3 regions of the Dactylosporangium sp. NPDC051485 genome follow, and region 2 is predicted to be linked to each of the others. Evidence: riboswitches for the same ligand, from Rfam matches in the RefSeq annotation. Region 2 holds a riboswitch; each other region holds the start of a gene.
The links. A riboswitch is a leader RNA that binds a small molecule or an ion and turns the genes downstream of it on or off. The one in region 2 is predicted to bind cobalamin.

Region 1 (2,257 bases), on a different contig from region 2:
CGACGCCCACATGGTGCTGACCCAGCCGGTCTGGCCGGGGAGCATCGAGGCCAGGACCGGTGAGACGAGGCCGAAGTCCGGCACGGCCGCCGAGGCCGGGGCCGCGGCGGGGACGATGGCGGCCGCGCCGGCGGCAACGGCGAGGGCGATGGAGGCAGAACGGCGCATCGGAGGGGTCCTTCCCGGATCTCTTGTGTCGCCAGGGCAGATCGGCGCCCCGCGCGACGGGTTGAGTCAGCCGGTGAGCGTTATCCAGGTGTCGTACTGGTGCACCGCGATGCCCGCGAACGCCGGGTACCGCTGCGCCGCCGAGTCCACCGCCGCGAGCGTCTGGTGCAGCTGGGTGGCGGTGGAGCCGTGGAAGCTGCAGTACGCGCAGTCGCCCAGCGGCTGCGTCTCCGCGCCCAGGCGGACCGGCTTGGCCACCTTCCCGGCCCGGCGCAGCAGGTCGTCGGCCACCCCGACCATGGAGTTGGCCCCGGTGGCGGTGTTGCGGTAGCTCATCACCGTGACGCCGTCGGTGCGGGCCAGCACCGCGTCGGCGAGGTTGCCCCCGCCGTCCGGCACCGCGACCGTGGGTAGCCAGAACGGCACGTCCAGCTCCAGCGGCAGGTCCGTGGCCGAGGAGACCTGGTCCAGCAGCGTGAGGAACTGCGGTACCAGTGCGGCCTGGTCGGTCTTCCAGGACGGCAGCAGGTAGGGCTCCACGTCCATGTGCAGGCCGTGGAACAGGCCCGTGGCCGCCGCGCCCTGGGCCCAGGCCAGCGCGGCCGGGTGCTCGGTGGTCCAGGCCGGCTCGCCGCCGAGCGCGTCGAGCGCGATCCCGGCCGCGTCGCACAACTGCCGCAGCTCGCGCAGCCGGGCCAGGTCGGCCGCGCCGGCCCGGGGGTCGTAGTAGGCGAACAGCGCCCGCACCCCGTTGGCCGTGGCCCAGTCCACCACCGGCCGCGGGTCGTCGCGCTCCCACAGCCACATCGCCCGGGTGCCCGGCGGCGCGACCGCGGTCTCCGGGGCGAGCGGCGGCAGGCGCAGGGGAGTGGCGGCGATCAGCGCGATCGCCACGAGCAGGAGACGGGCCACCGTCTGGGCGGCCAGGTCCGGCCAGCGCCGCATGCCCTCCCCATCGGCAGCGGCGGGCGGATCGTGAGGGTCACATCTCGTTGCGTTGACGGTACCGGGGCCGGTGGGACACGATGACCGGAAGCGGTACGCGGAGGAACCCGGTGCGATTCCGGGACGGTCCCGCCACTGTGACCGGGGAGTCGTCCCCCAGCGCACGGGCCACGGCCGGATCACGGCCGCAAGGCCGGGGGCCGGCGGCGATCCGGGAGCCAGGAGACTCCGGCCGCTGTCGCTGCAGGCAACCCTGCGGCCCAGCCACCTCGCGGGCGCGGACCCGCCGAAGGGAAGTGTGCCCGTGACCCCGCCGTATCCGTTCTCGGCCGTCGTCGGCCTGGCCGACCTGCGCCTGGCGCTGCTGCTCACCGCCGTGTCGCCGGCCATCGGCGGAGTGCTCGTGCGTGGCGAGAAGGGCACCGCCAAGTCCACCGTCGTGCGGGCGCTGGCCGCGCTGCTGCCCGAGGTCGAGGTGGTCACCGGCTGCCGCTTCGCCTGCGACCCGGCCGCCCCCGACGCCGAGTGCCCCGACGGCCCCCACCTGCCGGGGGCCGGCTCCGCGCGGCGCCGCTCCGCCCTCGTCGAGCTGCCGGTCGGCGCCACCGAGGACCGGGTCGTGGGCACCCTGGACCTGCAGCGGGCGCTCGGCGACGGGGTGAAGGCCTACGAGCCGGGCCTGCTGGCCGCCGCCCACCGGGGCGTGCTCTACGTCGACGAGGTCAACCTGCTGCCCGATCACCTCGTCGACCTGCTCCTCGACGCCGCCGCCATGGGCCGCGCGCACGTGGAGCGCGACGGCGTGTCGGTCAAGCACGCCGCCCGGTTCCTGCTCGTCGGCACCATGAACCCGGAGGAGGGCGAGCCCCGCCCGCAGCTGGTCGACCGCTTCGGGCTGGTCGTCGGGGTGGCCGCCCCGCAGGAGGCGCCGCCGCGGGCCGAGGTGGTCCGCCGCCGCCTGGCCTACGAGGCCGACCCCGCCGCGTTCGCTACCCGCTACGTCGAGGCCGACGCCGAGCTCGCCGCCCGCATCGCCGTCGCCCGGGCCCGCCTCGGCGCGGTGTCCCTGCCCGATCGGGAGCTGGACCGGATCGCGCGGATCTGCCTGGCGTACCGCGTGGACGGCCTCCGGGCCGACATCGTC
Region 2 (2,257 bases):
GTCCTGCGGTGAGCGCCCTGCTGGGCACCGGCTTCTGCGGCGCGCTCACCACGTACTCGACGTTCAGCTACGAGACGCTGCGCCTGGCCGAGGGCGGGCACCGCTTCTACGCCGTCATGAACATCGTCGCCTCGCTGGTCGCCGGCCTGGGCGCCGCCGCCATCGGCCTGATGCTGGCCCAGGCCGTCCACTGACAACCGGACCCGCTGAGCACCACGCAGGGCCGGGCGCCGTCACGCAGGGAGCGTGGACGGCGCCCGGCCCCGTCGCTCAGGCGGCCGCGGGGGCCTTCGCCGGCTCGGTGCGCACCGGCCGGGCGCCCAGCAGCCGCTCGGCCATCGGGGCGAAGACCAGGCCGATGACGGTCCACAGCAGCAGTTGGGCGCCGACGGTGTACAGCCGGAACTCGAACAACAGGTCGGCGTCGAAGCCCGGGAAGACGATGTTGCGTTGCGGGTCGCGCAGGGGCAGCGGCGTCTCGGTGGCGTGGTGGCCGTACTCGGCGACGTTCGACGACAGCTCGCCGAAGGCCGGCAGCAGGGCCATGAGCACGCCGATGACCACGACGAACGCGGCCGCGGCGAGCAGGGTCGCGTTCCAGGTGCCGAAGCGGGGCTTCAGGCGCTGGCCGAGGACGACCGCGAGGATCATGAACAGCACCGAGGCGAGCACCATGATGAGGTAGAACGCGCTGCGCTGCCCGATCGTCTCTTCGTGGCCGATCGCGGGCGGGTTGGCCGGGTACTTGAAGAACGGCACCAGGTACAGCGTCATGAACCCGGCCCCGGCCAGCAGCACGGCCAGGCTGCGCGGCCGGAGGTTGCCGACCCGGCCGAGGCAGACGGCGTAGGCGACCGCGAACAGGGCGCCCATCGCCAGGCCGAAGGCGATCATGCCGACGCCGATGCCGACGTTGCCCTGGATCGTCCGGCTGAACAGCTCGTGGTCGTGCTCGTGCGCGACGGCCACGCCGGCCGCCTTGTCCAGGGCCTCCTGGGCCTCGTGACGGCCCGACTCGTAGTCGATCGCGTCCTGGATGCGCGGCTCGGCGAAGATCCGTGCGAACACGAACGCGGCCAGACCCGCGAGCGCCCCGGCGAGCAGGCCGCGGGCGATGATCCGCTTCTCCATCGTCAGCCCCCGCTAGTGGCAGGGGAAGCCGAGGAAGTGGCGGCCGTCGTGCACGAACTCGTGCACGTGGGCGTCGTTGCCGAAGATCGACACCGCGCCCTGGTCGATGCCGACGAAGTAGTAGACCAGCGCGGCGAGCGCGGCGGTGCCCACCAGCCAGACCAGCGACCGGGACAGGGGGATGACGACCGGCGTCGCGACGGCGCCGGACGGGGAAGACGACACGCTCACGGGGAGCCTCCTTCAGGGATCGAGCGTCCCTCTCGTAGTGGCGAGCTGACGGCGGCGGGTCTGACTCGGCCAGCGATGGCCTCACAGCGGCGCGACCGTGCCGGACTCTCACCGGCTTCCGGACGTCGTCAGTTGGGCCCGACGCTACGGGTACGCAGCGCGAACCGTCAATCGCAGGACGTGCCGAGTGCCGCGTTTCACGATCTTGAGAACGACGCCCCCGGCACATCGGCCCGTCACAGGCCTTCGCCGTACCTGTCGTCGAAGGCCGGGCGGGCGGAGCGGATCCGGGGCAGGCGGGTGAAGTTGTGCCGGGGCGGCGGGCAGCTGGTGGCCCACTCCAGCGAGTTGGTGTAGCCCCACGGGTCGTTGCCCTCGACGCGCCGGCCGAACCGGTAGGAGGACCAGAGGTTGTACAGCAGGGGCAGCATCGACAGGCCGAGGATGAACGCGCCGATGCTCGAGATGGTGTTGTACACCGTGAAGCCGTCGCTGGCCAGGTAGTCGGCGTAGCGGCGGGGCATGCCGCGCGCGCCGAGCCAGTGCTGCACCAGGAACGTGGTGTGGAAGCCCACGAAGGTGAGCCAGAAGTGCAGCTTGCCGAGGCCCTCGTGGAGCATCCGGCCGGTGATCTTGGGGAACCAGAAGTACAGGCCGCCGAACGCGGCGAACACGATGGTGCCGAAGAGCACGTAGTGCATGTGGGCGACGATGAAGTACGTGTCGGACAGGTGGAAGTCCATCGGCGGTGAGGCGATCAGCACGCCGGAGAGGCCGCCGAAGAGGAACGTCACCAGGAAACCGATGGACCACAGCATCGGGGTCGGGAACGTCAGCTGGCCGTGCCACATGCTGCCGATCCAGTTGAAGAACTTGATGCCGGTGGGCACGGCGA
Region 3 (2,257 bases), on a different contig from region 2:
GGCACGATGCCGTTGGATTTTCCGTTGGTACCGCGGATCAGCGCGCCCCGCCCGCGCACGCGCGTCCACGAGATGCCGATGCCGCCGGAGAACTTCGACAGCTTCGCGACCTGGTGGTAACGCTCGTAGATGGAGTCGAGCTCGTCGCGCGGGGAGTCCACGAGGAAGCAGGAGGACATCTGGGTGTGCCGGGTGCCGGAGTTGAACAGCGTCGGCGAGCTCGGCAGGTACGCCAGGCAGGACATGAGCCGGTAGAAGCCGATGGCCTCGGCCGGCGTCTGCGACAGCCCGCAGGCCACGCGCAGCAGCCAGTACTGCGGCGTCTCCACGACCAGGCGGGCTTCGGGGTGGCGCAACAGGTAACGGTCGGCGACGGTGCGCAGCCCGAAGTACTCGAACCGCAGATCCCCGTCGAGGTTCACGGCGTCGTCGAGCTTCCGCGCGTTCGCGGCGACAAAGGCGGCCGTCTCGTCGCCGATCAGCCCGAGTTGGTGGCCGTAGCGGATCGACTGGCTGAAGCTCGCGACGCCCTGCCCGCGGACCTCCTTGTCGACGTACGCCGCGAGCAGCCGCGCGGCGAGACGGGAGTACTGCGGCTCCTCACCGATCAGCTCCGCGGCGGTCTGGATGGACAGCTTGTCCAGCTCGGCGGTCGTCGCCCCGTCGTACAGCCCGCTGATCGTCTTCGTCGCCACCCGCAGCGGGTCGACCTCGTCCAGGTCGCCGACCCACCGCTCGACCGCCTTGACGATCTTGTTGACGTCGACCGGCTCCAGGTCGCCGTTGCGCTTGCGGACCCGCATCGCGTGCCGTCGCTGCTCCGGCGCCCCCTGGCCGGGCACGGCCTTGTCCTGCGTGACTGTCATGTGTCCCCCTCGTCGCCCGTCGACCAACGTTGGGCGCGCGAGCAGGGACGCCACCGGGCGACGGCAGGCGCCGTCGACTGGCGTTGGCGTCAGCCGTCCCGCGCGGCCTCCGACCACCACGGGCCCGGACGGCCCGCGGTGCGCTGGCAGGTCTTCGGACTCGCGGGCATGACCGAGGTCGCCTACCGGCCGTCGCTTCCCAGACCTGTGCGGTCCAGTGCTTCGTTGACGGCTTTCGTTCCCACTCACCGCTGCGGGGCAGTCCCGGACTTCCACCGGGTTCCCTCTTGCGACGCCCGTCCTGGCAGGACGCGCGAACCAGCTGCGGGCAACACCATATATGGGAGGAATCGAGAAAGCGAAACACCAGATGGTGTGTCGGCGTGTCGCGTACATCGCATCACCGTGCGTCGCTGTCACGCCTCACGCTGTGTCAGGTCGCGGGGCCAACCACCGCGGCCCGGCAAACCCATCAGGTCGAACGCAGGCCAAATGTCCCGTCCGCCGGGAGGTGGCACCACCCGGCGTGATCTCCCGCACCGCCCGGCGTGATCTCCCGCACCACCGGCTGCATAGCGCCGCCGGTCTGTCCGCTCGGCCGATGCCGCGGCCGCGCTTGGTTTACGAAGATCAATGCTTCAAGCCGCAGCGTCGTGAGGGGTATCCATGGGTGGCTGGCCGCAACTGCGCGAGAGCCGGACCGTCACGTCGGGCCAGGCGCCCGGCACGGTGATCCGGTGCGGCCTGCGGGACACGCTGCTGTCGAACGTCCCGGCCTCGATCGTGCTGTTCTTCGCCCGGCCGCTGCCGGCCGACGACCTGGCGAAGGGGCTGGCGCGGGCGCTGGCCGCGGTTCCCGTCTTCGGCGGGCGGATGCGCACCACCGGCGACCTGCTGGAGATCGTCTGCAGCGACGAGGGCGTACCGATGGAGTTCTACACCATCGACGACACGCTCGCCGAGGCCGTCAGCCGCGTCGCGATGCCCAACTCGGGGCTGGCCAACCACTGCGAGGCGACGAAGGCGCGCGACGGCGGGCTGCCGCTGCTGACCGTGCGGGTCACCGAGTTCTCCGACGGCGGCACCGCCGTGTGCACCTCGTTCCACCACTCGGTCGGCGACATGCAGACCTACGTGCTGCTCATGCAGGCGTGGTCGGCGGCGATCGACGGCGGGGAGATGCCGGAGGTCGTCGTCGTGGAGGACCGCGACGGGTACCTCAACGAGATCCTGCCGCCGAGCGACGGCGGGATGCCGAGCGTCCGGCTGCCGGAGCCCGCCGAGGCCGAGGCGCTGGCCGCCGAGCTGGCGGCGGCTGCCCGGGCGAACCGGACCGTGCAGATCTACTTTGGCGCGCAAGAGGTGGCCCGGATGCGCGACGAGCTCGCCGC

Region 1: another riboswitch for cobalamin. It lies ahead of AB0M46_RS38570 (VWA domain-containing protein); the one in region 2 lies ahead of AB0M46_RS34045 (CbtB domain-containing protein).
Region 3: another riboswitch for cobalamin. It lies ahead of AB0M46_RS28210 (ribonucleoside-diphosphate reductase subunit alpha); the one in region 2 lies ahead of AB0M46_RS34045 (CbtB domain-containing protein).

Annotation. Positions count from the first base shown of each region.
Region 1 is NZ_JBFAZW010000094.1:17,209-19,465, forward strand. Features, by position in the region: gene AB0M46_RS38560 (hypothetical protein) at 1-168, opposite strand, end outside; gene AB0M46_RS38565 (hypothetical protein) at 235-1,113, opposite strand; cobalamin riboswitch at 1,214-1,342, shown strand; gene AB0M46_RS38570 (VWA domain-containing protein) at 1,418-2,257, shown strand, end outside.
Region 2 is NZ_JBFAZW010000074.1:18,870-21,126, reverse strand. Features, by position in the region: gene crcB (fluoride efflux transporter CrcB) at 1-194, shown strand, start outside; gene AB0M46_RS34050 (CbtA family protein) at 271-1,131, opposite strand; gene AB0M46_RS34045 (CbtB domain-containing protein) at 1,144-1,362, opposite strand; cobalamin riboswitch at 1,398-1,546, opposite strand; gene ctaD (cytochrome c oxidase subunit I) at 1,599-2,257, opposite strand, start outside.
Region 3 is NZ_JBFAZW010000054.1:68,228-70,484, forward strand. Features, by position in the region: gene AB0M46_RS28210 (ribonucleoside-diphosphate reductase subunit alpha) at 1-866, opposite strand, end outside; cobalamin riboswitch at 994-1,204, opposite strand; gene AB0M46_RS28215 (acyltransferase) at 1,533-2,257, shown strand, end outside.